2 regions of the Mesorhizobium sp. M1295 genome follow, and region 1 is predicted to be linked to the other one. Evidence: predicted binding sites of a transcription regulator. Region 1 holds the regulator's gene; the other holds the start of a gene.
What was found. Region 1 encodes PhoB, which activates phosphate uptake and scavenging genes when phosphate is short. Its sites were predicted from a motif close to TGTCATNNANCTGTCAT; they were not measured.
Positions count from the first base shown of each region.

Region 1 (7,284 bases):
CACGGCCGCCGCGATGACCAGCAGCTCGTCCAGGGTCCCCAGCGCATTAGTCGACGCGTTGAGGCGCGCCGATGCGATCGCCGCACTGATCGCGGCCAGCACGCCCATGATCATGAACACCTTCATGGTGACCCAGCGTGTGTTGATGCCGGCGAGTTCGGCCGCTTCCGGATTGCCGCCTATGGCAAAGACATAGCGGCCGAAACGGGTGCGTCTGGTGATGAAGGTCATGACGATGCCCGCGGCCACGGCCATCAGCACAGGTATGGCGATGCCGTGGGCGATGAACAACCCGCCCTCGGGAACGGTGATGCCGTTCTGCTGGGCATATTGGCGTACGATGCCGACCGGCCAAGGATAGGAATTGGCGATCCACACGGCGCCGAGGATGGCGGCGCAGGCTATCACGCCGAGCAAGCTTTCCGCCCAGACAGGGCGCAGCGGAAAGTTGAAGCGCTTGCGCTGCGAGCGGCCGTTGAAGAGCATGAAGGCAACGGCCGCGCAGGCGAGGACACCGACGATCCAGCTCCAGGTGGCGCCGATCGAGCCCCGTGGTCCGCCGCCCATCAGCTGGAAGGTCCTGTCCAGCGGCGCAACGGTGCGCCCGCTGGTGATCAGCCACGCCATGCCGCGCCAGACCAGCAATCCGCCGAGCGTCACGATAAAGGCAGGAACCTGGAGATAGGCGATGATGAAACCCTGAAACGCTCCGATAGCCAGGCCGAGCACCAGGCCGGCGGCCAGTGCGATGACCCACAGCCAGGGGCTGCCAAGCTGAAATCCCATGATGCGGACGAGGAATTCGGCCTGCGCCACGCCCATCACCATGCCGATCACGCCTTCCACGGAGCCGACGGAAAGATCGATGTTGCGCATCACGATGACCAGCACCATGCCGGTCACCATGATCGCCACCGACGAGGTCTGCACCGAAAGGTTCCAGAGATTGCGCGGCGTCAGGAAGAGCCCGCCCGACAGTATGTGGATCCCGACCCAGATGACCAGCAGCGCGCCGACCATGCCGAGCATGCGCGTGTCGAGTTCGGTTGCCTTGAGAAATCGGGCAACGACGCCGAGCTCCGATTCCCGCGCCCGGTCTGCCGTCGAGCTGTCGACCGGCGTGTTGGAAGTCGTGTCGGTCATGATGTTTCTCCCGCCGGGTTGCCGTCTGCCGCGGATGCCGGAAGCAGCCTAGAAGTTATCCGCCGGAAGCGGAAAAACAATTCTTTCTTGAAAAAACGCCGCGGCAAGCGGCCGCGGCGTTCGGACTTCTCGGAAACTCGGATCAGTTGCAGACCGGAACAGCGCCCGCCGCCACGCCCGCGCAGACCTCTTCTTTCTTGATCCAGCCGGCGTCGATGACGACGTTGAGGTTGTCCTTGGTGATGGCGACCGGGGTCAGGAACAGGGACTTTACGGTGTTGCCGCCGGGCGTGGTGAAATCCTTCACGCCGGCAATGTCGGTCATCTGCTTGCCGTCGGCCAATTGTGAGGCGATCTCGGCGGCGTTCTTGCCGAGCTCGCGCGCGTCCTTCCACACCGAGACCGTCTGTGTGCCGAGCGCGATGCGATTCAGCGCGGCGTGGTCGCCGTCCTGGCCCGAGACCGGAACCGATCCAGCCAACCCTTGCGCCGTCAGTGCGGCGACGACGCCGCCGGCAGTGCCGTCGTTAGCGGCGACCACCGCATCGACCTTGTTGTCGTTCGCGGTCAGGAACTGTTCCATGTTCTTCTGGGCGTTGGCCGGCAGCCAGCCGTCGGTATAGGCCTCGCCGACATTCCTGATCTTGCCGCTGTCGATGGCGTCCTTCAGCACTTCCATCGAACCGGCAAAAAGGAAATCGGCATTCGGATCGGCGCCCGAGCCCTTGATGAAGACATAGTTGCCTTCCGGCTTCACCTTGAACACGTCGCGGGCCTGCATGCGGCCGACTTCCTTGTTGTCGAAGGTCAGGTAAAAGACGTCCTTGTTCTCGATCAGCCGGTCGTAGCCGACAACCGGAATACCTTCGTCCAGCGCCTTCTGCACGGCCGGCCCTATCGCCGAGGCGTCCTGCGCCAGGATGATCAGTGCGTTGGCGCCCTGCGAGATCAGGCTCTCGACGTCGGTGAGCTGCTTGCCCGGATTGGACTGTGCGTCGGCGGAAATATACTTGTCGCCTGCGGCCTCGATGGCCGCCTTCATTGCGGCTTCGTCGGTCTTCCAGCGCTCTTCCTGGAAGTTCGACCAGGAAACGCCGATGACCTTGTCCTTAGCCTGCGCCACCGACGCAAGCGCCAGCGTCATGGCGACACCCGCCAGAATGGCGGTCGTGAATTTCTTCATCATATCCTCCCTGCGCCGCGTACGGCGTGACCAATTGGCCCCAAAGGCCAGCTTAGAGGCGCTAATTTTTTCGAGCCTCGAAAAAATAGTGGCCCGATCTCCCGCTGCTGTCAACATCGATTCTGATGGATTTTGATGTTGCTGCGAGTTTTTTCGAGCTTCGGAATAAACGATGACAGCGCCACCTGCATCTGACACTATTTGCCTCATCTGACACTATTTGTCGGCATTACCGACGGCTTCCGGTTCATGAGCGGCCGCGGCAAACCGGGAGGAAAGCAAAACGATGTCGGTCGGAATCCGCCATGACGATTTGCGCCGGCGCAACCGGGCGATGGTGATCTCGGCCGTGCGCCGGGCCGGCCAGCCATCGCGTACGGAGATCGCCGCAACCACCGGCCTCAGCCATTCGACCATATCGGCGATCTCCTCCGACCTGATACGGGAAGGCATCCTCGCCGAGAGCAAGGCAAGCGAACCCGTTTCGTTGAAACGCGGTCGTCCGCAGGTCGGCCTCGCCCTCAATCCGGAAGCGGCGGCGGTGCTGACCGTGGTGTTGTCGCTGAATTTCCTGTCGGCCGCCATCATCGACTATGCGGGGCAGGTGGTCGCCGAGGAACAGCGCCGGCTGGACACGCTGACCATGCCGCGCGACGAACTGATCCGCGAATGCATGGCCATCGTCCGGCGCCGGCTGGACGATCCAGATCTTGACGTCCGCAGTGTCGCCCGCATCGCCCTGGCGATTCAGGGAATTACCGACTCCCCTGCACGCGCCATGCTGTGGTCGCCGATCACGCCGCAGACGGACATCGCCTTTGCCGACATGCTGGAAGATGAATTCGGCATCCCGGCCACGGTGGAGAACGACTGCAATATGATGGCGGTGGCTTTGCGCTGGCGCGATCCGGATCGCTATCGCGACGACTTCATCGCCATCCTGCTTTCGCACGGCATCGGCATGGGGCTGGTGTTGAAGGGCGAGCTGTTCACCGGCACGCATTCCTCGGGCGGCGAGTTTGGCCACATGATCCATCGTCCGGGCGGCGCGCTCTGCCGTTGCGGGCGGCGCGGCTGCATCGAGGCCTATGCCGGCAATTACGCCATCTGGCGCAACGCCACGCAGATGAGCGAAGACAGCCAACCGGTCGCCGACGTCAGCGACGCCGACATGCGCGCGCTGGCGGTTCGGGCGCGCGAGAAGGACGGGCCGGAACGCGAAGCCTACCGCAAGGCCGGCGAAGCGCTGGGTTTCGGTCTCGGCTCGCTGTTCGCGCTGATCGATCCGGCACCGGTCGCAATGGTCGGCGCCAGTGCCGCCGCCTTTGATCTGATCGAGCCGGCCTTGCGGAAGGCCATCGCCCAGACCGCCGGCGGCCAGCATTCGGGCTCGATCTCCTTCGATACCGAGCCGAACGAATTGCCGCTGATCCGCGAAGGCTGTGCAATGCGGGCGTTAAGCTTCGTCGACCAGCAGATTTTCGCGCCGGGCGCGCAAATGAGGCCCGGCGTCAGAAAGAACGTAGCCTGACTGGGCGGGTCAATCTTCCCTGATCGCGTAGCCGGCACCGCGGATGGTGCGGATGACATCAGGCATGCGGCCGTTGTTGACGGCTTTGCGCAGCCGCCCGACATGCACGTCGACGGTGCGTTCGTCGATATAGATCGTCTCGCCCCAGACATTATCGAGTAACTGGCTGCGCGAGAAGACGCGGCCCGGATGCCGCATCATGAATTCGAGCAGCCGGAATTCGGTCGGCCCGAGCCGGATCTCGGTCTTCTTGCGATACACCCTGTGCGATTCGCGATCGAGCACGATGTCGCCGACCTTCAGCACGCTGGACAGCACTTCCGGCTTGGCGCGGCGCAGCAGCGCCTTGACCCTGGCCATGAATTCCGGTGTCGAAAACGGTTTGACCAGATAGTCGTCGGCGCCGGTCGAAAGACCGCGTACCCGGTCGCTCTCCTCGCCGCGCGCGGTCAGCATGATGATCGGCAGCCGTTCGGTTTCGGGGCGCACCCGCAACCGGCGGCAGAGCTCGATGCCGGAAACCGCTGGTATCATCCAGTCGAGCACCAGAAGATCGGGCACATTCTCCTGCAAACGGATCTCGGCTTCGTCGCCGCGTGTCACCACCTCGACCTGGTAGCCTTCGGATTCGAGATTGTAGCGGAGCAGCACACCCAACGGCTCCTCGTCCTCCACCACCATTATGCGTGGTGCGATCATCGGCTGGGCACCCCCATCATGTCGCCGGTGCGGACATTGTCGTTTCGTCTTGCTTCGGACGATTGACCGGCAATTGCTCGCCGGTCAGCACATAATACGCATTTTCGGCGATGTTGGTGACATGGTCGCCGATCCGCTCCAGATTCTTGGCGCAGAACAGCAGATGCGTGCAAGCGGTGATGTTGCGCGGGTCTTCCATCATGTAGGTCAACAGTTCGCGGAACACCGACGTATATTTGACGTCGATGCGCTCGTCGGCGGCGCGTAGCTTGGCCAACGCGGCCGCATCGCCTGCAGCATACTCCTCGATGACGCCCTGCACCTGGATGAGCACCAGCTGCGCCATCGCATCGATGGAATGCGATAGGTCGCGCGGTGTGACGCTAAGGCCGACCGCACTCACACGCTTGGCGATATTCTTGGCAAGGTCGCCGATGCGTTCGAGATCGCCGGCCATGCGGATCGCCCCGACGACATGGCGCAGATCGTGGGCCATCGGCTGGCGCTTGGCGATCAGGGTGATGGCGCGGTCGTCCAGTTCGCGTTGACGCGCATCCATGATGGCATCGTCGGAAACGACGCGTTGCGCCAGCACGTTGTCAGAATTCAACAGGGCCTTGGTCGCCCCGCCGACCATCGAACCGGCGAGGTCGGCCATGTCGCGGATCAGCTTGCTGATCTGCTCGAGATCCTCGTCGAAAGAAGCGACTGTGTGTTCGCCCATGGTCCTGTCCTCATATGCGTGATCGGAACGGCTCAGCCGAAGCGGCCGGTGATGTAATCCTGCGTGCGCTTCTCGCGGGGCGACGTGAAGATCTTCTCGGTCCGGTCGAACTCTACCAGTTCACCCAGATACATGAAGGCGGTCTGGCGCGATACGCGCGCCGCCTGCTGCATGTTGTGGGTGACGATGACGATCGTGTAGTCGGCTTGCAATTCGTCGATCAGTTCCTCGATCTTGGCGGTCGACAGCGGGTCGAGTGCCGAAGCCGGCTCGTCGAGCAGAATGACTTCCGGCTTCACCGCCACGGTGCGGGCAATACAAAGCCGCTGCTGCTGGCCGCCTGACAGGCTCAAGCCGCTGGCGTTGAGCTTGTCCTTGACCTCGCCCCACAGCGCGGCCCGCTTCAACGCTTGTTCGACGCGGCCGTCCATTTCGGACTTGCCCAGATTCTCATAAAGCCTGACGCCGAAGGCGATGTTCTCGTAGATCGACATCGGGAACGGCGTCGGCTTCTGGAACACCATGCCGATCTTGGTCCTCAGGAGATTGAGGTCCTGCGAGCGGTCGAGAATGTTCTTGCCGTCGAGCAGCACCTGGCCCTCGGCTGTCTGCTTCGGGTAGAGTTCGTAGATGCGGTTGAACACACGCAGCAGCGTCGATTTCCCGCAGCCCGAAGGGCCGATGAAGGCAGTGACGCTGCGCTCGGGCAGCGACAAGGTGATGTCCTTCAACGCCTTGCTCTGGCCGTAGTAGAAGTTGAGGTTCTTGACCTCGATCTTCGTCTTCTCGGCGACCGTCTCGGTCATCGTCATGTCCGCGGACAACATCTGTGTCATCTGTCCTCTCTGCGTCCGGTAAGGCTGCGGGCGAGGATGCTCAAGCCCAGAACCGTCAGGGTGATTATGAGTGCGCCGGTCCACGCCAGTTGCTGCCATTCCTCGTAAGGGCTGAGAGCGAACTGGAAGATGGTCACCGGCAGGCTGGCCATCGGCGCGTTGATATTGCTGCTCCAGAACTGGTTGTTGAGCGCGGTGAAGAGCAGCGGCGCCGTCTCGCCGGAAATGCGTGCTATCGCCAGCAATATGCCGGTGACGATGCCGGACAATGCGGCGCGGTAGGCGACCGAACGGATCACCACCCAGCGCGGCGCGCCGATCGCGGCGCCGGCTTCACGCAACGCGTTCGGCACCAGGTTGAGCATGTCTTCAGTGGTGCGCACGACCACCGGAATGACCAGGATGGCAAGCGCAACGGCGCCGGCTATGGCCGAGAAATGCCCCATTGGCCGCACCATCAACTCATAGACGAACAAGCCGATGATGATCGACGGCGCCGACAACAGGATGTCGTTGATGAAGCGCACGACGGTGGTGATGCGCGAGAAACGCCCATATTCGGCCATGTAGGTTCCCGCCAGCACGCCGATCGGCGTGCCGACGACAACGGCGATGATCGTCATCAGCAGGCTGCCCGCGATTGCATTGAGCAGGCCGCCGGCCTCGCCTGGCGGTGGCGTCATCTCGGTGAAGACCGCGAACGAAAGCCCGGCTGTGCCCTTATAGACCAGTGCACCGAGAATGAGCGCCAGCCAGGCAAGCCCGATGCCGGCGGCGACGACGCAAAGCGCCATCATCACCGAATTTCTGGCTTTGCGGCGGCTGTGGAGCGATGAGGATGTCGACATCGGTCAGGCTCCCGTACGGGCGTCGATCCGCATCAGCATATAGCGGGCGGCGGCAAGGATCAGGAAAGTGATGACGAACAGGATCAGGCCGAGCGAAACCAGGGAAGAGGTGTAGAGATCGCCGTCGGCCTCGGTGAATTCATTCGCGATGGTCGCCGAGATGGTCGTGCCCGGCGCGAACAGGGAGGCGCTGATGCGGTGGGCGTTGCCGATGACGAAGGTCACCGCCATGGTTTCGCCGAGCGCGCGGCCGAGGCCAAGCATGACGCCGCCCATGATACCGATGCGGGTATAGGGAATGACCACGCGCCGGGTCACTT
Region 1 covers NZ_JAMYLU010000002.1:389,707-396,990, reverse strand. Annotated here, with positions in the region: gene NKH29_RS05035 (sugar ABC transporter permease) at 1-1,143, opposite strand, end outside; gene xylF (D-xylose ABC transporter substrate-binding protein) at 1,286-2,326, opposite strand; gene NKH29_RS05025 (ROK family protein) at 2,613-3,857, shown strand; gene phoB (phosphate regulon transcriptional regulator PhoB) at 3,867-4,556, opposite strand; gene phoU (phosphate signaling complex protein PhoU) at 4,573-5,280, opposite strand; gene pstB (phosphate ABC transporter ATP-binding protein PstB) at 5,313-6,116, opposite strand; gene pstA (phosphate ABC transporter permease PstA) at 6,113-6,964, opposite strand; gene pstC (phosphate ABC transporter permease subunit PstC) at 6,968-7,284, opposite strand, start outside.

Region 2 (7,284 bases), on a different contig from region 1:
GGTGGCATGGCGCGTGGCGCTTGCTGCCCGCGACACCGATTTCTGGATCGTCGATCCCTGTACCGTCTTCTTCTGGCGTGCCGGTGATGCGGTTGTGCGTCCGCGGCCGGACAGTTTCAGCCGGTGCACTTTGCCGATGACCGCATTGCGGCTGACCCCACCAAGCTGTGCGGCGATCTGGCTGGCGCTGAGACCCTCCGACCACAATTTTCTGAGAAGTTCGACTCGCTCGTCAGTCCAGTTCATGAGACCGCGCTCCTGCTGAAAAGTGCGGCAATCGGAATCCATTCCCGACCCGGCTTCTGCCGGGCAGACACCACATATATCGGGTGATTAGGTCCGCCGCACGAAATCTAGTTATTTCTCTACTACAATTACCTTATGCGCTGACTCGGTGACAAGAGTCCCAAGGCCAACACGAATCGGTTTTTTCGGTTTTCCCCAACTTGCCCGGTCGCTTATGAGCCGGCATTGTGCTGGGGGGCTTGCCGCACGTCCTTGCGCGACCTTTTCGTTGACTTCACGGCCGAAAAACACGATAAGCCACAAGGGCCGCCGCTTTGGCGGCTTTTTGATTTTCCGGTTCCGGAGACGCATATAATGAGCGGTTCGGCGCTTTTCGAGACCTTTGTTCGCGCACCCCTGGCTTTCGACCACGGTGAAGGCACCTGGCTGGTCACCGACAAGGGCGAGCGATATCTCGATTTCGCAGGCGGCATCGCCGTGAATTCATTGGGCTACAGCCATCCGCATCTGGTCGCGGCCCTCACTGAACAGGCCGCCAAGCTCTGGCACGTCTCCAATCTGTACGAGATTCCGGGACAGAGCCGGCTCGGCGAGCGGCTGGCCGACGCCAGCTTCGCCGACAAGGTGTTCTTCACCAATTCCGGCGCAGAGGCGCTTGAATGCGCCATCAAGACGGCGCGGCGCTATCACTTCGTCAAGGGCCATCCCGAGCGCTTCCGCACTATCAGCTTCGAAGGCGCCTTCCATGGCCGCACCCTGGCGACCATCGCCGCCGGCGGCCAGTACAAATATCTGGAAGGTTTCGGCCCCAAGGTCGACGGCTTCGACCAAGTCGGCTTCGACGACATCGACGCCGCCGAAAAGGCGATCACGCCTGAAACCGCGGCGATCCTGATCGAGCCGGTGCAAGGTGAGGGCGGCATCAGGCAAGTGCCGTCGCAATCGCTGAAGCGGCTCAGGCAGCTCTGCGATCAGCACGGACTGCTCTTGATTTTCGACGAGGTCCAATGCGGCGTCGGCCGCACCGGAAAGCTGTTCGCGCATGAGTGGGCGGGTGTCACACCCGACCTCATGGCGGTGGCCAAGGGCATCGGCGGCGGCTTCCCGATGGGCGCCTGCCTCGCCACCGACGAGGCAGCGGCCGGCATGACCGCCGGCGTGCACGGCACCACCTTCGGCGGCAATCCGCTGGCCATGGCGGTCGGCAACGCCGTGCTCGACGTGGTGCTGGAAGACGGCTTTCTCGATGACGTCCGGCGCAAGGCGCTGCTCTTGAAACAGGGGCTGGCCGGTGTCGCCGACGAATTTCCGGACGTTATCGAAAGCATCAGGGGCACCGGCCTGATGCTCGGCCTTAAATGCGCGATGCCCAACACCAAGGTTACGGTGGCACTGCGCGACCAGCATCTCTTGACGGTTCCGGCCGGCGACAACGTTATCCGTCTGCTGCCGCCTCTCACCGTCACCGATGCCGAGATCCACGAGGGGCTCGAGCGCATTCGTGCCGGCGCCAAGAGCCTGGCGGATGCCATCGTCGCTGCCGCCGCGAAGTAATCCTGGAATTCCTGATGTCCCTTCGCCACTTCACCGATCTTTCCGCCGTTTCCGAAGGCGATCTGCGCTTCATGCTCGACGACGCAGCTGTGCGAAAGGCGAGGCTCAAGGCCGGCGAACGCACCAAGCCGCTCGAAGGCAAGGTGCTGGCGATGATCTTCGACAAGCCCTCGACGCGCACGCGCGTGTCGTTCGACGTCGGCATGCGGCAGTTGGGTGGCGAGACGATCATGCTGACTGGCACCGAGATGCAACTTGGCCGTTCCGAGACTATTGCAGACACGGCCAAGGTGCTGTCGCGCTATGTCGATGCCATCATGATCCGCACCACCTCGCATGACCGGCTGCTGGAACTGACGGAAAACGCTACGGTGCCCGTCATCAACGGGCTGACCGACGAAACCCATCCCTGCCAGTTGATGGCCGACATCATGACCTTCGAAGAGCACCGCGGTCCGGTGGCCGGCAAGACGATCGCCTGGACCGGCGACGGCAATAATGTCCTGCATTCTTTACTGGAGGCCTCTGCGCGGTTCCGCTTCAAGCTGAACGTCGCCGTGCCCGAAGGCAGCGAACCGGCTCAGAGGCATGTCGACTGGTCGAAGGCCAATGGCGGCAAGCTGAAATTCACTCGTTCGCCCGAGGAGGCCGTTCACGAGGCCGACTGCATCGTCACCGACTGCTGGGTCTCGATGGGTCAGGAGCACCGTGCGCGCGGCCACAATGTCTTCTTGCCCTATCAGGTCAACGCGGCCCTGATGGCGAAAGCCAAGCCGGACGCGCTGTTCATGCACTGTCTGCCGGCGCATCGCGGTGAGGAGGTTACCGACGAGGTCATCGATGGGCCGCATTCGGTGGTGTTCGACGAGGCCGAGAACCGGCTCCACGCCCAGAAGGCGGTTTTGGCCTGGTGCCTGGGCGCTTGATCCGGGCCGCCTTGATCCGGGAGTTCGTGGTGCCTATCTCAGGCGCATCACGCAAATCGAGCGCGTCTCGTCGCATGCGCCCCGGAGGGCGGCATCGCCGCGCCCCGGAGCTTTGTCATGTTGGAAACTCGTCAATTGGCTGAACATCAACCCAAGCTCGGCGAGTTCGGCTACGCCGGCGACGACCATGTCGTGCCGTTTGAGGTCGGCCCGCTCGACGTGCGCGGCCGTACCGTCCAGCTCGGGCCGATGCTCGACGCTATTCTCAGCCGCCACGAGTATCCCGAGCCGGTGGCACGACTACTGGCCGAAGCCTGTGTGCTGACCGTCCTGCTCGGAACTTCGTTGAAGTTCGAGGGCAAGTTCATTCTGCAGACCCGCACCGACGGGCCGGTCGATATGCTGGTCGCGGATTTCTCCACGCCGCACGCGCTGCGCGCCTATGCCCGCTTCGATGCCGACCGGCTGGAGGCTTTGACGGCTGCCGGCGAGACGTCGCCGCAGACGCTGCTCGGCAGCGGCGTCCTGGCGCTGACAATCGACCAGGGCGCCCACACGCAACGCTACCAGGGCATCGTCCAGCTCGACGGCGTCACGCTGGAAGAAGCCGCACGCACCTATTTCCGCCAATCGGAGCAGATTCCGACCGACCTACGGCTTTCGGTGGCCAAGCTTCTGACGCCCGGCGTCGGCGGTGCCCGCGAGCAATGGCGCGCCGGTGGCCTGCTGGCACAATTCCTGCCGCAGTCGCCGGAACGCATGCGCGTACCCGACCTTCCCGGGGGCGACGGCGATCCGCGTGAGGAAATCCACGACCCGACCGACAATTCCTGGCAGGAACTGCTGGCGCTGCTTGGTACCATTGAACCGACCGAGCTGATCGATCCGACTATCGGCGCCGAGCGGCTGCTTTACCGGCTGTTCCACGAGCATGGTGTCCGCGTCTTCGGCGGCGTGCCGGTCGCCGACCAGTGCTCATGCTCGAGGGAGAAGATCCGCGGCATCCTCGAGGGTTTTTCCGCCGAGGAGATCAGAGACAGCACCGAGGATGGTAGCATTCACGTCGCCTGCGAATTCTGCTCGAAGCAATATGACTTCGACCCGGCGGAATTTGCAGCGGCTCAATAACGAGCGTCAGTGCGGCTGCCTTCGCAGAACTTGGGTTCCTCGCCCCGCAAGGCGGGAAGAGGAATCAAAGTGAACGTCAATTGACGGTGCGCCGCGTGCCTGGCAAATCGAGTGAGAAGGCGGGGATGGCGACGTCGAAGGTCTCGCCCCGCTTGTTGCGCATTGTGTAGTGCCCGACCATGATGCCGGACGGGGTCGAGAGCGGGCATCCAGACGTATACTGATAGCTGTCGCCGGGGTTGAGTCCCGGTTGCTCGCCGACGACCCCGGGGCCGCGCACTTCCTCGACCTTGCCGGTGCCGTCGGTAATGTGCCAGTAGCGCGACAGAAGCTGCACGAACTCGTCCGACTGATTGTCGATGGTCACCTGGTAGCCCCAGACATAGCGGTTTTGCGGCGGGTCGGAGTGATCCTCCAGATAGAACGGCCTGACCTGCACTTCGATGTTGCGGGTGACGGCGCTGTACATAAACTGCTCCAAAGCAATGTAGATGGAACTTTCGACGCTCAGCGCAGTTTGATCAACGATGCGCGTCATCTCCTTGCCCGACTCAAGCGCAGGTGCCGAAAAACAATGTCATTTAAGTGACACATGACAATGATGGTGTGCAGGCTTGTGCCGGGCGACTCGGTGTTCTGTCGAATTGTTGAAAACGGCCGTCAGGCGGCCGGCATTTCTGGAGTGACCAGATCTCGATGGAACCGACATTCGCAGCCGCCCTCTTTTCCATAGCTCTCCTTCTTTCAAATCTCGCCAGCATCCTGTTAGCTTCGCTGAAGCTGAAGCGAGCAGCCAGGATCGCATCGCCCGCCGCCACCGTGCTACCGGTATCGATCGTCGTCCCGGCGCGCGGCGTCGAGCCGTTTACCGAGGAGACGCTGGAGCGCGCCTTCTCACTCGACTGGCCGCGCTACGAACTCATCTTCTGCGTCGCCCATGCCGACGACCCCGTGGTCAAGTCGATCACCGCTGCAATGGCGCGTTTTCCGGCTATACGCGCCCGGCTGCTCGTCGGCGACGACCGCATCAGCGGCAATCCGAAACTCAACAATTGCGTGAAGGGTTGGGAAGCGGCGCTTTATCGCTGGGTCATCCTTGCCGATTCCAACGTGCTTATGCCGAGCGATTATGTCCAGCAGCTGATGGCGGCATGGCGGCCCGACACCGGCCTCGTCTGCTCGACACCGATCGGCTCGCGGCCTGAAGGGTTTTGGGGGGAGGTCGAATGCGCCTTTCTCAACACGCTGCAGGCACGCTGGCAGTACGCTGGAGAGGCGCTCGGCCTTGGCTTCGCCCAGGGCAAGAGCATGTTGTGGAACAAGTCGATGCTTGACGCCAATGGCGGCATCCGCGCACTGGCCGCCGAGATTGCCGAGGACGCCGCCGCGACCAAGCTGGTCAACCGGCTCGGACTGCGGGTCAATCTTGTCGCTTCGCCGTTCGAACAGCCGCTCGGCCGGCGCACGCTTGGCGAGATCTGGTCTCGGCAGGCGCGTTGGGCGCGGCTGCGCCGCGTCACCTTCGCGCTGTTCTTCGCCCCCGAGATCCTGATCGGCGCGGCGCCGCCGCTGGTGCTTGCGCTGATCGCGGCGGCTGACGCCGGCGTCAGCCTGCCGGCAACCGCCATCGCCGTGCTGGTCGCGGCCTACCTGCCGGAATGTGCCCTGGCCTGGGTCAAAGGATGGCACCTGTCGCTGCGCACCATCTTGGCAATGATGGTTCGCGACTGCATGCTGCCGGCGATATGGGCGCGCGGCTGGCTGAGCGGCGCCGTCGACTGGCGCGGCAACGTTATGACCATCCAGACCAAGGCCGTCGCGGAGCTGGAAGAGACCCCGTCCGGCGCCTGACCGGCACGTCCGGCGCGGGCTGTACGAACCCGCTCGCCCTGTTCGGCCAGCCTTATCCGGCAGCTCTCAGCGCTTGCTCGATATCTTCGAGCAGATCGTCGGTATCTTCCAGGCCGACGGAAAGCCTGAGCGTTCCCGGTCCGATGCCGAGCTCGGCGCGGGCCTCATCGGTCAAATTCTTGTGCGTGGTCGTCGCCGGATGGGTGATCAAGCTCTTGGCGTCGCCGAGATTGTTGGAAATCAGCACGATGTCGAGCGCGTTCTGGAAAGCAAAGGCCGCCTGCTTGCCGCCCTTCACATCCAGGCAGATCAGCGTCGAACCACCCGACATCTGCTTCTTGACCACGGCCGCTTGCGGGTGGTCGGCACGGCCGGGATAGATGACGCGGGCGATTTGCGGGCGCTCGGCGAGCAAATCCGCGATGCGGCCGGCACTTTCCGTCTGCTGGCGTACGCGCAGCGGCAGCGTCTCCAGGCCTTTCAGCAGGGTCCAGGCATTGAAGGGCGAGAGGCTGGGGCCGGTGTGGCGGAAATAGTCATGCAGGTTCTCGTCGATCCATTTTTTGTCCGACAAGATAACGCCTCCAAGGCAGCGCCCTTGGCCGTCAATATGCTTGGTGGCCGAATAGACGACGATATGGGCGCCGAGCTGCAAGGGTTTCTGCTGCAAGGGCGTGGCGAAGACATTGTCGACGATCAGCCTGGCGCCAATCGAGTTGGCAAGTGCCGCGACGGCGGCGATGTCGACCACCTCCAGCGTTGGGTTGGTCGGGCTTTCCAGGAAGAACAGTTTGGTGTTCGGCTTGACCGCCTGTTCCCAATTGGCGATGTCAGTGCCATCGACCAGCGTTGCCTCGATGCCGTATTTCGGCGCCAGCGTCTCGACCACCCAGCGGCAGGAGCCGAACAATGCGCGCGCCGCCACGATATGGTCGCCCGCCTTGGCGCTGCACAGCAATGCTGCCGTCACCGCCGCCATGCCGGACGCCGTGGCGCGCGCGTCCTCGGCGCCTTCCAGCGCGCACATACGCTTTTCGAACATGTCGACCGTCGGATTGGCATAGCGCGAATAGATGAAGCCCGGCTCCTCACCCTTGAAGCGCGCTTCCGCTGCTTGCGCCGTCTCGTAGACATAGCCTTGGGTGAGATACATCGCCTCAGAGGTCTCGCCGAAGCCGGAACGCAGCGTCCCGGCATGCACGAGTGCGGTCTGAGGCTTCCAGTCGCGCTTCTTGGTCATCATTCTATCCAAACACCAAAAATGGTCCAAACAACAAAAAACCGGTCGCGAAAGTCGCAACCGGTCCATATGGCCTTGCGGCCCGACGGTCCTTTAGCGACTTGTTTAACGTGGCTGCAAGCCGACCGGCCAAATCACCACGGGATAACGAGCTTTAGACCCGCGCCACGCTTGCGTCAATTGCCGGCATGATTAAGAGGGTTGTACCAAGCAGGTGCCAAAGGCGTCCAGTGTCGGACCTGCGGCAGAACAAGACCTCGCCCGGCGTTCGAACGGAGCCAGACCCTTGCGGCAGACAGGCATTCTTCCCGATCAGGATATTTCCGCGCTGTTCCAGAC
Region 2 covers NZ_JAMYLU010000014.1:164,514-171,797, reverse strand. Annotated here, with positions in the region: gene NKH29_RS20215 (GcrA family cell cycle regulator) at 1-246, opposite strand, end outside; gene NKH29_RS20210 (aspartate aminotransferase family protein) at 601-1,800, shown strand; gene argF (ornithine carbamoyltransferase) at 1,815-2,726, shown strand; gene NKH29_RS20200 (Hsp33 family molecular chaperone) at 2,844-3,854, shown strand; gene apaG (Co2+/Mg2+ efflux facilitator ApaG/CorD) at 3,931-4,323, opposite strand; gene NKH29_RS20190 (ceramide glucosyltransferase) at 4,551-5,705, shown strand; gene NKH29_RS20185 (O-succinylhomoserine sulfhydrylase) at 5,758-6,948, opposite strand; SAM riboswitch at 7,019-7,096, opposite strand; gene NKH29_RS20180 (2'-deoxycytidine 5'-triphosphate deaminase) at 7,232-7,284, shown strand, end outside.
Region 2: NKH29_RS20190 (ceramide glucosyltransferase) is a predicted target of PhoB. The motif match lies at 4,430-4,446, and genes of this name have one in related genera.